Regions from separate parts of the Vibrio panuliri genome, predicted to be linked through region 1. Evidence: riboswitches for the same ligand, from Rfam matches in the RefSeq annotation. Region 1 holds a riboswitch; each other region holds the start of a gene.
What was found. A riboswitch is a leader RNA that binds a small molecule or an ion and turns the genes downstream of it on or off. The one in region 1 is predicted to bind thiamine pyrophosphate.
Positions count from the first base shown of each region.

Region 2: it holds a riboswitch for thiamine pyrophosphate, as region 1 does, so the genes downstream of both, thiD (bifunctional hydroxymethylpyrimidine kinase/phosphomethylpyrimidine kinase) here and thiB (thiamine ABC transporter substrate binding subunit) in region 1, are expected to answer to the same signal.
Region 3: it holds a riboswitch for thiamine pyrophosphate, as region 1 does, so the genes downstream of both, thiC (phosphomethylpyrimidine synthase ThiC) here and thiB (thiamine ABC transporter substrate binding subunit) in region 1, are expected to answer to the same signal.

Region 1 is NZ_AP019654.1:2,896,231-2,900,900, forward strand. Features, by position in the region: gene thiQ (thiamine ABC transporter ATP-binding protein) at 1-346, opposite strand, end outside; gene thiP (thiamine/thiamine pyrophosphate ABC transporter permease ThiP) at 333-1,934, opposite strand; gene thiB (thiamine ABC transporter substrate binding subunit) at 1,944-2,936, opposite strand; TPP riboswitch at 2,999-3,108, opposite strand; gene GZK95_RS13245 (flavin prenyltransferase UbiX) at 3,193-3,819, opposite strand; gene mpl (UDP-N-acetylmuramate:L-alanyl-gamma-D-glutamyl-meso-diaminopimelate ligase) at 3,825-4,670, opposite strand, start outside.
Region 2 is NZ_AP019655.1:6,346-11,015, reverse strand. Features, by position in the region: gene GZK95_RS14975 (ABC transporter ATP-binding protein) at 1-234, shown strand, start outside; gene GZK95_RS14970 (ATP-binding cassette domain-containing protein) at 231-1,163, shown strand; gene GZK95_RS14965 (transcriptional regulator) at 1,160-1,633, shown strand; TPP riboswitch at 1,843-1,952, shown strand; gene thiD (bifunctional hydroxymethylpyrimidine kinase/phosphomethylpyrimidine kinase) at 2,044-2,895, shown strand; gene GZK95_RS14955 (ABC transporter ATP-binding protein) at 2,831-3,634, shown strand; gene GZK95_RS14950 (ABC transporter permease) at 3,675-4,427, shown strand; gene GZK95_RS14945 (ABC transporter substrate-binding protein) at 4,448-4,670, shown strand, end outside.
Region 3 is NZ_AP019654.1:3,204,476-3,209,145, forward strand. Features, by position in the region: gene GZK95_RS14750 (thiamine phosphate synthase) at 1-314, opposite strand, end outside; gene thiC (phosphomethylpyrimidine synthase ThiC) at 314-2,251, opposite strand; TPP riboswitch at 2,406-2,504, opposite strand; gene crcB (fluoride efflux transporter CrcB) at 2,567-2,950, opposite strand; tRNA gene GZK95_RS14765 (tRNA-Trp) at 3,469-3,545, opposite strand; tRNA gene GZK95_RS14770 (tRNA-Asp) at 3,719-3,795, opposite strand; rRNA gene rrf (5S ribosomal RNA) at 3,838-3,953, opposite strand; rRNA gene GZK95_RS14780 (23S ribosomal RNA) at 4,046-4,670, opposite strand, start outside.

The sequences.
Region 1 (4,670 bases):
GTTGTGCTGCCCGTTCGATTTGCTGATGTTGTTCTGCCGTCAGTTTTAACCCCGGATGCAAACCAAGCCCAATATTCTCTCTCACACTCAAATGAGCAAATAGGTTATGTTCTTGAAACAGCATCGCTAATGGTCTTTGATGTGGAGCTTTACCGATTAACGATTCGTTTGCCGCAACAATATCGCCACTAATGGGCTCAATAAATCCCGCGATTAATGCCAGCAAGGTTGATTTGCCCGCCCCGCTAGGCCCCATCAAAGCGCAAATTGAGCCTGCCGCTATCTGCAAGTCAAAATCAAATGGCTGATTATGATAGGTATAATGAACTTGCTTAACATTTATCATGCTGAACCTTTGTATTGGCTTTAAACAGTTTTTCAATCAAAGTAAAACAGACCACGCTCAAGAGCAGCAAAGTTAAGGAAACGACACCAGCCGCTTCCATTTGATAGCTGCCTAATAGTTGGAAAAGGTAAAGTGGCAGAGTACGAAACTCTTGTCCGCCAAATAGCGCAATGGCCCCTAAGTCACCAATAGCCAACATAAAGCTGATCGAAAATGCATGCGCCATCGGCTTTTGCAAACCGCGCCACTCAATCACTTTGAAACGTTGCCAGCCTTTTAGTCCTAAACTCGCGGCAAGATATTGGTATTGCTGCTCAATCTGCAACATTGGCTGTGAGAGCGTTTTCACCACATACGGCAAGCCCATCAATGCATTCACCGCCACGACGATAAAAAAGGCAAAACTAAACACATCGGTAATATTGCGGAGCAATAAAAATAGACCGGTTGAAATAACCAGCCCTGGGGTCACCAGAATAATCGTCCCGAGTAACTCAATCTGATCAGCACGACGAGCCTTGTGATTCAGACGCAATCGCCGGCTAGTGGTCAACACCGCTAGACCCGCAGATAGGGCAATGACACTCGCTACCACAGCTACTTGCAAGGAAGCGAGTAGTGCTTGCCAAAAACGGGCATCGCTCAGCACGCTAACAAGCTGCGAGTTCAATCCACTGACGATCACCACCAGCAGCGGCGGTACCACTAGTAAGCTCGCGATAAGGATCCAAGCGCCATCCCAAATTTGCCATCCAAGCGTGTCGTTAACCAAATAACGTTGATGGGTCATCGAGCCACTACTTACCGCAACGGGTTTCGCCAAACGCTGAATCGTTAGCGCTAACACGCCACAAAGTAGCATTTGCCAAATCGCCAGTAACGCGCCAGCCTGTAAATCAAAATCAAACTTAATTGCTTGATAAATTGCCAGCTCAATCGTGGTTGATTTTGGTCCGCCGCCCAACGCCATCACAGTAGCAAAACTGGTAAAGCACAGCATAAACACGAGGCCAGAAACATGAGGCAACTGTTGACGCAGGCGTGGCCACTCCACCCACTTAAACTTCTGCCACTGACTCATACCAAGGTGGGCACACAGCTTATGTTGCTCTTGTGGAATGGATTCTAGCGCCTGCAATAAAAGCCGGGCAGCATAAGGGAGATTAAAAAAGGCATGCGCCAGCAAAATCCCATTCAACCCATAGATGGAAAACGGCAGCTCATCACCAAAATAAGCAAACAGATCGGCGAACAAGCCAGAATTACCATAAATCGCTAACAGACCAAAAACCCCGACTAAAACTGGCAATACCAAGGTTGAACTAAACAGTCTGAGTAGCAGATTTTTGCCTTTAAAATCACGTTTAGATAGCGCATGAGCAACCGGCAGCGCAAAACCGACACTAATGAGTGTCGAGAGAAACGATTGATAGAAACTAAACTGCGTGACGTGGCGGTAGTATGGGTCTTGCCATACCGCAAGAACATTCAGTGAGGGTGCCGCGTAGAACAACGCTGCTAGGGCTGAAAATACAAAGGTCGCGATAACCATCGCGACCACTAGCCCGATTTTAGGCGTACAATTCAAGCAAGCACCCTATCGAGTCAATGCGCTTTGCCATTCGCGAATCCATGCTTTACGCTGCGCTGCAACTTCATCGGAAGTAAAACTTAGCGCCTTAATTGGCACGCTCAAAGATTCATACCCTTGCGGCAATGCAATATCAGTCACTGGATACATCCAGTTGCCCGTTGGCATTGCCGATTGGAAGCCCTCACTTAAGATAAACTGCATAAATTTATCTGCTAACTCAGGGTGTTGCGAACCTTTAACTTTTGCAGCCACCTCCACTTGAGTGTAATGACCTTCAGAGAAGTTAGCCGCAGCAAAGCGCTTATCTTGCTCTGCGATAATGTGATAGGCAGGCGACGTGGTGTATGACAACACCATATCCGCTTCACCTTCGAGGAACATCGAGTATGCCTCAGACCAACCTTTGGTTACCGTCACCGTTTTTTGCGCGATTTTTTGCCAAGCCGCAGCAACATCGTCACCGTATACGGACTTCATCCACAACATAAACCCTTGTCCTGGCGTCGACGTTCGTGGGTCTTGATAGATAATTTTTAGATCATCACGCTGCTCCACTAGCTCTTTTAAGCTGGTCGGTGGATTGGCAAGCTTTTCCGTGTTGTAGACAAAAGCAAAATAACTAAAGTCATAAGGGACAAAGGTTTTATCTTGCCAACCACCAGGAATAGTAACGCTTGAAGTGTCGACCGAGTGTTCAACTAAAAAGCCGGTTTTCTTTGCCTCAGCCATAAGGTTGTTATCTAACCCTAAAACAATATCCGCTTTGCTTTTGCCATTTTCCAAACGCAGACGGTTCAGAATCGAAACACCGTCATCTAGGGCAACAAAGTTAACTTCACAGCCATCACACTGCGCTTCAAACGCTTTTTTCACTGCAGGAGCCGGTCCCCAATCAGCGGCAAAAGAGTCATAGGTATAAACGGTTAATGTATTGTCTGCGGCAAACGCAGAGAAGGAAGCACAAGCAATGGCTAGGGCTGTTAGAGTGGTTTTCACTGTTCGCTCTCCAAGGTTGAGCAGCACAGGTTTGAGGTCGAGGCTTAATTATCCATAATTATCAATTATCCTGACTCAATTCCTACGCCAGCATTATCTGGTTCAGGTACACGGGTCCCGACAATTGTCGATCTCAGCCAGTGCGCTGCACTTGGCTCCCCGATGAGTTTCGCCTCGATTGTAATCATTCCAAATATCAATGGCTACAATCAATCATCATAAAGTCAATTTATCCAATACCCAGACAACAAGGTTATCACTGACGTTGGTCATAGCCCCAACGAGGCACCAAACCTTGCTTAACGCCTAAATGGTCTAAGATCCTTGCCACCATAAAATCGACCAAATCGTCGATGGTTTTTGGCTGATGATAGAAACCTGGGGCCGCAGGCATAATTGTCACGCCCATCTGCGATAACTTGTGCATATTTTCTAAATGCAATGTTGAAAAAGGGGTTTCTCTTACGACAAGTAACAACTGCCCACGCTCTTTCATCACCACATCCGCAGCGCGCTCAATCAAGTTGTCCGACATACCGTGGGCAATAGCGGCAACACTGCCAGCTGAACAAGGGCAAACGACCATTTGTTTGGGGGCAGCAGACCCTGAGGCGACAGGAGAAAACCAGTCGTCTTTACCACAAACAATCAGTTTACTCGGCTCACAGTTAAGATGCTCCACCAGCGCCTGTTTAGCTGCATCAGGGCCACTTGGTAGCTTTAACCCATGCTCGGTGGCAAGCACCACGCGAGCAGCAGATGAAATCAGTAAGTAAACTTGATAGTTAGCCGCAAGCAAACATTCTAATAAACGTAGTCCGTAAGGCGCTCCTGAAGCGCCTGTAAAAGCGAGCGTTATGGCTTTATTATCTTGCTGTGTCATCAATCTTATTCCGCGAGTTTGGCGAGAAGCTTGCCGTGAATACCGTCAAATCCACCATTACTCATCACTAGGATGTTATCGCCCGGTCTAGCACTCTTGGCAATTTGCGCCACTAGTTGGTCAATATCATCATTAGTGTAAGCTGGCTGAGGGCACTGCTCTGCTATCTCCGCAACTGACCAAGCAATTCCTTCCGGTTGATAGAGGTATACCTCATCAGCATGATGCAATGAAGCCGCAAGTGTTTGTTTGTGTACTCCACGCTTCATGGTCGCTGAACGCGGCTCTAGCACAGCGATGATCTTGTCATTGCCAACCTTGTTACGCAGACCACCTGTGGTCAGTTCAATCGCAGTAGGGTGATGAGCGAAATCGTCGTAAACCTTAATCCCTTTGACTTCGCCTTTTAACTCGAGACGTCGTTTAGTATTAATAAACTTACCCAACGCCTCACAGGCTAAGTCAGGTGTGACACCCACATGGCGCGCAGCAGCGATCGCCATCAATGCATTGTCAACGTTGTGGTCACCAACGAGATCCCATTTCACCGTGCCGACATGTTGCTGTTTAAGATAAACATCAAACTGTGAGCCATCTTTGGTGATTTTCTCAGCGCGCCAATCATTCTCTTCGCCAGTAAACTCGGTTTCACTCCAGCAACCACGCTCTAACACGTCAGCAATCGCCGCATCTTTGCTCGGCGCAAGGATACGTCCGTTACCCGGAACCGTGCGCACTAGATGATGGAATTGACGTTTAATCGCTTCAAGATCATCAAAGATGTCAGCATGATCGAACTCTAAGTTGTTCATCACTAACGTACGCGGATGGTAGTGAACAAACTTTGAACG
Region 2 (4,670 bases), on a different replicon from region 1:
ATCTACCAACTGCGTGAAGAGTTTGGTTTCTCGATCTTGTTTATCACCCACGATCTAGCCCTGATGACTCAGTTATGTGATCGCATTGCGATCATGCGTCATGGCGAGATTGTTGAAGTGAACAGTTCAAAGGCCATTCGCGAAAATCCTCAGCACGCCTATACCCAAAAACTATGGGCATCATTCCCTAATATCCACCAAGGAAAGCATCAATCAGAAGGAGCACTGGCATGAGTGAACCAATCGTTCAAGTTAATGATATTGTAAAAGAATTTTCAATCGGTGGCGGGTTTTCTTCAGTTGAGCGCTTTCGAGCATTGCAAGGAGTTAGTTTTAATCTTCATCGGGGGCGAACTTTAGCATTAGTCGGAGAATCTGGCTGTGGTAAAAGTACTTGTGCACGTTTGATCACTAAGGTGTACCCTGCCACCAGCGGCGAGATCCTCTTTAAAGGTCGTAATATCAATGAGATCAATAGCCGAAAAGATCTGCTTGATTACCGCAGCAAGGTACAAATGGTATTTCAAGATCCATTTGGTTCATTGAATCCAACCCACACGATTGAGCATCACCTCACTCGTCCACTCAAGATCCACAAGCAAGTAAAGAGCAACCAAGAGATCCCTGCTCGCTTAGATGAACTACTCAAGCTGGTGGAACTTGCCCCTGATACCTTGCAAAAATTCCCTCATGAACTCAGCGGCGGTCAGCGTCAAAGGGTTAACTTAGCGCGCGCACTGGCTGTGGGAGCAGAAGTCATCCTTGCTGACGAACCAACCTCAATGCTCGATGTTTCAATCCGCCTTGGTGTACTTAACCTAATGCAGCGGATGAAAAAAGAACTTGGGATCGGTTTTTTATATATTACTCATGACCTTGCCACTGCGCACTACATCGCAGAAGAGACCGCGGTAATGTACAAAGGACAAATCGTTGAATGGGGGGATACGCAAGCCATTCTAACCAATCCACAGCATCCATACACCAAACTGCTTATCTCTGCTGTGCCAGACCCAGATTTACCATTTGGTCATTTGGTCGAAACTGAACCAAACTATTCTCAAGAAGCCGATGAAATTCGCGCCACCAGCGCAATAGTGCAGCAAGGTGTTAAGCAAATCGGTGAAAATCACTTTGTAAAGCAATGGGATAACGCAGCATGATCACATTAGAATCGTGGCTAGAAAAGATCACTGACTGGTATCAAAACCGGAAGCATGATCAAGATGAAACTTTGCAAAAGTTGATCCTTTCTGCGCCCGATTCTATTTGGGGCCCAGAGGTTACCGAGCAACAAAGCAAAGCGATAGCGTGTTGGTTAGACGGCTGTCTACGTCTGTTTCAATCCATGCGCTATCAAGACCCAACCAAAGCGTACCCATTCCTGCAACTTGCTAGTAGTAAGTTGCAGGCGACGGCCAGTCAACCTATCGCAGATATCGAACTGCGTGATTGGTCTATGAAACGTTTACAGCACCTTACTGTGCTTGCACTTGAGTTTTGCAACCAACAACCACAAGCGGATTGGCAACAAGAGTCAACCATGTTGATAGAGTCGCATGTGCAGTTTATGGCAGCACACAGCTGGAATGAACCTCGAAAGCATGATCAAGGAAACCGCCGCATTCACTGATCGTGCTGTCGTGTTCGACCCTCCCCTTGATCATATTTCCGTATTTCTCGCCATGCTTCCGATAGTTTAAAGGCTTGGCAGCCAACCAACCTTTCTCAATTCCTGAAGCTAAAAGCAATCAATCAAGTCTTCAATACTCAAGTGACTGCACGATGCAGGATTCCGTGGCTCTATCGGTAGCACATTGATGAGCTTACTGTTAATATCTGAGCACATAGTCGGGGGGCCAAAGCAAATATGCGGCGGCTGAGATCGAATTTCGAGACCCGTTGAACCTGATTCAGTTAGCACTGACGTAGGGAACTATCAACACTTTGCCACACGCAGTCCGCGCAACCCAACCCGCTTGGGTGCGATCCGTCTTGATTGGTCAGGGTCATAGTTCCTATACATCAGTAATAGGAGCGACCATGGCGCAAACTTGTCATACCCAAACACCGATTGTACTTACCATCGCAGGCTCAGATAGTGGCGGCGGTGCAGGCATTCAGGCCGATATCAAAGCCATATCCGCAACAGGAAGTTATGCCTGCTCAGTGATCACAGCCATCACATCGCAGAACACTCAAGGCGTAAGTGCCATCTTCCCTATTCCACTGGAACATGTCGCAAGTCAGCTTGATGCCGTATTTACCGATCTCAATATCGTAGCGGTAAAAATCGGCATGTTGGCCGACTCAAACATTATTGAGGTGGTCGCAAGCAAAATTAAACAGTACCAACCACAACACTTGATTGTTGACCCTGTGATGGTCGCGACCAGCGGGGATCTTTTGTTAGAACAATCGGCGATCAGCACACTAAAAAGTCAACTGCTTCCCCTCGCCGACATCATTACACCAAATTTACCAGAAGGCGCTGCTTTAACGGAGCAATCTGTCCCTCAGTCTGAGCAAGCAATGAATGCGATGATCGCGGATTTACGGGCGCTGGGAGCGGGAGCGGTGTTACTGAAAGGCGGACATTTAGAACACGATCAAAACAGTAACGATCTCTTGATCACCCGCGACTCAGTTGAACTTATCAGTGCTAAACGTCATGCGACGAAAAACACCCACGGCACCGGGTGTACCCTCTCCTCGGCGATCGCTTCCTATCTTGCTCAAGGCAATGATGTCACTCAATCGGTCAAACTGGCAAAAGAGTATATTTCACAGGCTATCGCCCATGCAGACGAATTAGCCGTGGGGCAAGGTCATGGTCCGGTGCATCATTTCTTTGCTGGGTCGAACTTTGGCAAAGGCAGTCAACACCGTGACTAGCGTTGGTATAGCTCTCAAAAACAAAGGGTTGAAGTATAAAGATAGCCCTGTAGCAACACTTGATCAGGTGAACATTGACTTTCCAGCAGGTCAATGGACAGTCCTGCTTGGTCGCAGTGGTTGTGGCAAAACGACCCTACTGCGCTACCTTGCAGGTTTACTCGATAATAAGCTAATCGAAAACGGAGATTTAACCACCAGTGACGGTCTACCGCTCAGTCACCGTATCGCTTACATGGCGCAACAAGATTTGTTGTTACCTTGGCTAAATGTGCGCGATAACGTCTGCTTAAGCGCCCGTTTTAGCAACGTCAGCCTCAAGAGCCAATACGCGAAGGCCGAGCAGCTACTCAAGCAAGTTGGATTGTTTGAGTATGCCGACACAAAGCCCGAACAACTATCTGGTGGGATGCGCCAACGTGTCGCGCTCGCACGAACCTTAATGCAGCAGCAACCTATCGTGTTAATGGATGAACCCTTTTCTGCACTCGATGCTGTCACCCGACATAAGCTTCAAACCTTAGCGGCGGATTTATTGAAAGATAAAACAGTCGTGTTAATCACCCACGATCCTCAAGAGGCGGTACGTTTGGCAGATCAGCTTTACGTCCTGCAAGGCGCTCCAGCACAAGCTAGAGAACTGACGGTACCACGAAGTAACCCACCAAGAGTGCTTGACGCAGAATGTGCAGAACTACAACAAGCGATCTTAGATCAATTGGAGCAAGACTATGAGTAAGCACAGCACAGGGACATCGGTGCTAGACGCACAGACCACCATGACACGGTCAACCTCGCCCATCGTTCGCTTAATGCTAACCACACTTATCCTGTTCGCACTTTGGCAGTTGGTTGTCGTGGTCTTTGCTCTGCCGAGCTTTATCTTGCCAGCGCCCCTAGAAGTGCTCGAAAAGCTGGTATCACGTCATGAGATTCTGCTCAAGCACACTTGGGTTACCGCGCAAGAGATATTGCTTGGGCTGATGTTGGGACTATCAATGGGCTTGTTGTTTGCGCTGCAGATGTTGCTCTTTGCGCCGCTCAGACGCTGGTTGCTACCTATCTTAATCGCCAGTCAAGCGATACCCGTATTTGCGATTGCCCCTATTCTGATGCTGTGGCTCGGCTATGGCATCGCGTCGAAAGTCGTGATGGCGGCGATAATTATCTTCTTCCCGGTGACCACATGCTGCTATGACGGTTTGCGTAACACCCCATCTGGCTATCTCGACTTAGCGAAAACAATGGGGGCATCAAAATGGCAACGGCTCCGCCATATTCAGTTCCCTGCCTCTCTACCGACATTGGCATCTGGTATTCGCGTTGCTGTCGTTATCGCGCCGATTGGTGCGGTCGTCGGTGAATGGGTGGGATCCAGTGCAGGACTTGGCTACCTGATGTTACAAGCCAATGCGCGCATGATCATCGATGAAATGTTTGCCGCACTGTTTATTCTCGCCGCACTTTCTATCGCTCTCTACTTCATCAGCGATGCACTGCTGAAAAAAGCCATTCCATGGGAAAACAAGTAAGCTCAACACAAGGAACTCAAATGAACCAACATAAGATGATAAGCGCTGCAGCCCTACTGAGCGCACTCCTATCCAACAACGTTTTGGCACAAGACAAACAACTCACCTTGATGCTCGATTGGTTTGTTAACCCAAATCACGGTCCTATCGTTATTGCACAAGAGCGTGGTTACTTTAAACAACAAGGACTTGAGGTCGATATCCAAGAGCCAGCAGATCCAAGTACCCCACCGAAATTGGTCG
Region 3 (4,670 bases), 310 kb from region 1:
GAATGAGTCCAAATATCTAGCCAGCGAGCACCATCGCGCATACCTAGATAAACCGTATTCGATTTAATTGGATGGTTTAATTGATCGCTGTGATACTCGATATAACAGTCACAATCCCTTGATGAACATGACCAAAGATCACTGCCAATAACAAGTTCTGACTGCTCGGTTTGAATCAACAGATATTGAGTCGAGCTTACTCCCAGTTCAATATGACCAATAGCCAAACCTTGCTGTTTGGCTAATATAAGGGCTTGTTGAATCTCACCAGTTAACTCAATCTTACTCGATGGAACCAGTATAGAGACCGTCATTACTCTGCCTCTGAACTGACTGCTGGATGATAAAGTTCCGAGCCAGTCGCACGGAACTCCGCTGACTTCTGGCGCATACCTTCCAATGGATCGTTGAGCATTTTTATCTCAATAGCTTGATCAGCCGCGACCTGCTCCGTGTCTTTCGCATATTCACGAACTTCTTGAGAAATCTTCATTGAACAGAATTTGGGGCCACACATAGAACAAAAATGCGCAACTTTACCCGACTCTTGTGGGAGTGTTTCATCATGGAAGCTACGCGCCGTCTCTGGATCAAGTGACAGATTAAACTGATCTTCCCAACGGAACTCAAAACGAGCTTTTGACAAAGCATTATCACGTACTTGTGCACCAGGATGCCCTTTCGCTAGATCCGCAGCATGTGCAGCCAACTTGTAAGTAATCAAGCCCGTCTTAACATCTTCTTTGTTTGGTAAACCAAGATGCTCTTTCGGGGTGACATAGCAAAGCATGGCACAGCCATACCAACCAATCATCGCCGCCCCAATCCCAGAAGTAATATGGTCATAGCCCGGAGCAATATCTGTAGTCAGAGGACCAAGAGTGTAAAATGGCGCTTCATGACAGTGCTCAAGCTGTTCTTCCATATTTTCTTTGATCATATGCATAGGCACATGCCCTGGACCTTCAATGATCACTTGCACATCATACTCCCAAGCTATCTTGGTTAGCTCTCCCAGCGTTCTGAGCTCGGCAAATTGCGCTTCATCATTCGCATCAGCGATTGAACCCGGTCTAAGGCCATCACCAAGAGAGAGTGCAACATCATACTTAGCGCAAATTTCACAAATCTCGCGGAAATGGGTGTAGAGAAAGCTTTCCTGATGATGAGCTAAACACCACTTAGCGATAATAGATCCACCGCGAGAAACAATCCCAGTCACACGTTTTGCCGTCATCGGTACATAGCGTAAAAGCAGACCTGCATGGATAGTAAAGTAATCGACCCCTTGCTCAGCTTGCTCGATAAGCGTGTCTCTCATCACTTCCCAATTGAGGTTTTCGGCGATACCGTTCACTTTTTCAAGAGCCTGATACATTGGAACCGTGCCAATCGGTACCGGGCTATTGCGTAGAATCCACTCTCGCGTTTCATGAATATTGCGACCAGTAGAGAGATCCATAACGGTGTCGCCTCCCCAACGGGTAGACCAAACCAGTTTCTCCACTTCTTCTTCAATCGATGAGGTGACCGACGAGTTACCAATGTTAGCGTTAACTTTGACTAAAAAGTTACGCCCAATAATCATGGGTTCCGACTCTGGGTGGTTAATATTAGACGGAATAATTGCCCGCCCTTCTGCAACCTCATTACGTACAAACTCAGGAGTAATATCTTTGGGTAAGTTAGCGCCGAAACCTTGACCTGCGTGTTGTTGAACTAAGACTTCATCTCGATAACGAGCGCGCCCCATATTTTCACGCAAAGCGATATATTCCATTTCTGGTGTAATAATGCCTTGGCGAGCATAGTGAAGTTGAGTTACACATTTACCGTCACTAGCACATCTTACTCGTGGTAGATTACCGTAACGAAGTTGATCAAGAGTTTCATCAGCTAAGCGTTCTTTGGTGTAAACCGAACTCACATCATCAAGGATTTCTGTATCATTACGCTCTTCAATCCATCGCTCACGAAGCTTCGGTAAGCCACTGTAGAGGTCAATTTGATGCTCAGGATCGGTATAGAGGCCAGATGTATCATAAACACGTATAGACTCGTTAGGCTCGAATACAGGGGCTTCTTTGCTGCCTCCTACAAGGCTATCTGCCAATGAGATTTCACGCATTGGTACTCGAATATCAGGGCGGGAACCCTCAACGTACACCTTATGTGAATTTGGGTAAGGCTGTACTGAGAGAGTATCAATAAATTGTTTAGCTTCCAGTCTCGCTTGCTTGCGACTCGACATAGCATTTTTCCTTGCTCATTTTATATAAACGTATGGGATAAAAATGCTTGGCGGAACGGTATGACAAGAGGTATCGAAAATTAGGTTATAGCAACCTAAGCACAACATCGATATGTTGATAGGAACACTAGGGGAAATAGAAAACTCCCTAGGTATAATATCTTCTCCTGTTCCCTTCGCAGATTCTAATCTGATCAGGTTCAACGGATCCCGAATTAACGGTCTCAGCCCAATGGCACTCCGACAAGTGATGCAATTATAAGCATTTGGTCGGTCTAAACCAAGCCGACCTGTGCGAAAATATTTAAATTATTGTTAAGATTTCATCAGCAATTGAAAACCCAGCCACGCCGCTGAAATGCTCAAAAACACGTTAAGCAGTACGTTTAGGCCCATCTTAAAGAATGCTCCTTGCTGCATTAGCAAAACATTGTCCATTGAGAAAGTCGAGAATGTAGTTAGCGCCCCAAGAAACCCAAGGCCAATGATCTGGCGCCAAGGTTCTATCGACATAATCTCACTTTCAAAGGCTGCGATCAGCAAACCCATAATGAACGAGCCCACTACGTTAACGGTCAACGTACCGTATGGAAAACCACGTCCTAATAATGTGACGCATAGTTCTGAGACTAAGTATCGTGAACATGCACCAAACGCACCACCCAGTGCGATAAACCCTAAAATGGAAAGCTGTCCCATAAATCCCCCAAAACTGTTAGTGGCTATATTGTAGCCATAACAGACAGAATTTCGAGCCTACAAACTAAATATTCACCCGATAAAAGCTTATAGATTGAAAAAGTTACAGTAGTCACTTTAACGGGAATATAAAGGCGAATGTATGGTTTGGAAAGCTGCGCGACGAATTTGGCAGAAGAACTAGAGAATGTAGAGATGGGAATTAAGAGTCGAAAAACAAAGTACCACAGATACAGAGTGTTCCAATTTATTTTCTAATAGATACGAAAAAGCCCCGACATTTCTGCCGAAGCTTTCGAAGATGGTAGGGGTGAAGAGATTCGACCGGGCTGGCGCCCCAGCTCCCAACACTCGCTTTGAAAAAGCGATAGATGCGAAAAAGCCCCGTCTTTCGACGAGGCTTTCGTATATGGCAGGGGTGAAGAGATTCGACCGGGCTGGCGCCCCAGCTCCCAACACTCGCTTTGAAAAAGCGATAGATGCGAAAAAGCCCCGTCTTTCGACGAGGCTTTCGTATATGGCAGGGGTGGAGAGATTCGAACTCCCAACACGCGGATTTGGAATCCGCTGCTCTGCCAATTGGAGCTACACCCCTAAATGTCTCTACATCGTGATAGTTAGATTCGAACTCTCAGCACGCCCTAATTCAACGACTGGGGGAATCCGCTACTCTTATTCTTTCGAATTGGAGCTATAACCCTGTAGAAATTACAGTTTATCACATCGTAGATTCAAAAAAACCTCGCAAAAGCGAGGTTTCTTAATAAGTGGCGGAGTGGACGGGACTCGAACCCGCGACCCCCGGCGTGACAGGCCGGTATTCTAACCAACTGAACTACCACTCCGCAGTGGCTTACTCGCTATCAAGCAAGTGTCCATAATATAAAGCCTGGCGATGTCCTACTCTCACATGGGGAAGCCCCACACTACCATCGGCGCTAATTCGTTTCACTTCTGAGTTCGGCATGGAATCAGGTGGGTCCAAATCGCTATGGTCGCCAAGCAAATTCTTTAATTCGGAAAGCTGTTTTTGTGTTCTCTACACAATCAAGTTTTGTTCTTTCTTTGAGTCCATCAAAACCCCTTGGGTGTTGTATGGTTAAGCCTCACGGGCAATTAGTATCAGTTAGCTCAATGCCTCACAGCACTTACACACCTGACCTATCAACGTCGTAGTCTCCGACAACCCTTTAGGATACTTAAAGTATCAGGGAGAACTCATCTCAAGGCTCGCTTCCCGCTTAGATGCTTTCAGCGGTTATCGATTCCGAACTTAGCTACCGGGCAATGCGTCTGGCGACACAACCCGAACACCAGAGGTTCGTCCACTCCGGTCCTCTCGTACTAGGAGCAGCCCCTTTCAATTCTCCAACGCCCACGGCAGATAGGGACCGAACTGTCTCACGACGTTCTAAACCCAGCTCGCGTACCACTTTAAATGGCGAACAGCCATACCCTTGGGACCGACTTCAGCCCCGTGGATGTGATGAGCCGACATCGAGGTGCCAAACACCGCCGTCGATATGAACTCTTGGGCGGTATCAGCCTGTTATCCCCGGAGTACCTTTTATCCGTTGAGCGATGGCCCTTCCATACAGAACCACCGGATCACTATGACCTACTTTCGTACCTGCTCGAATTGTCATTCTCGCAGTTAAGCGGGCTTATGCCATTGCACTAACCACACGATGTCCAACCGTGTTTAGCCCACCTTCGTGCT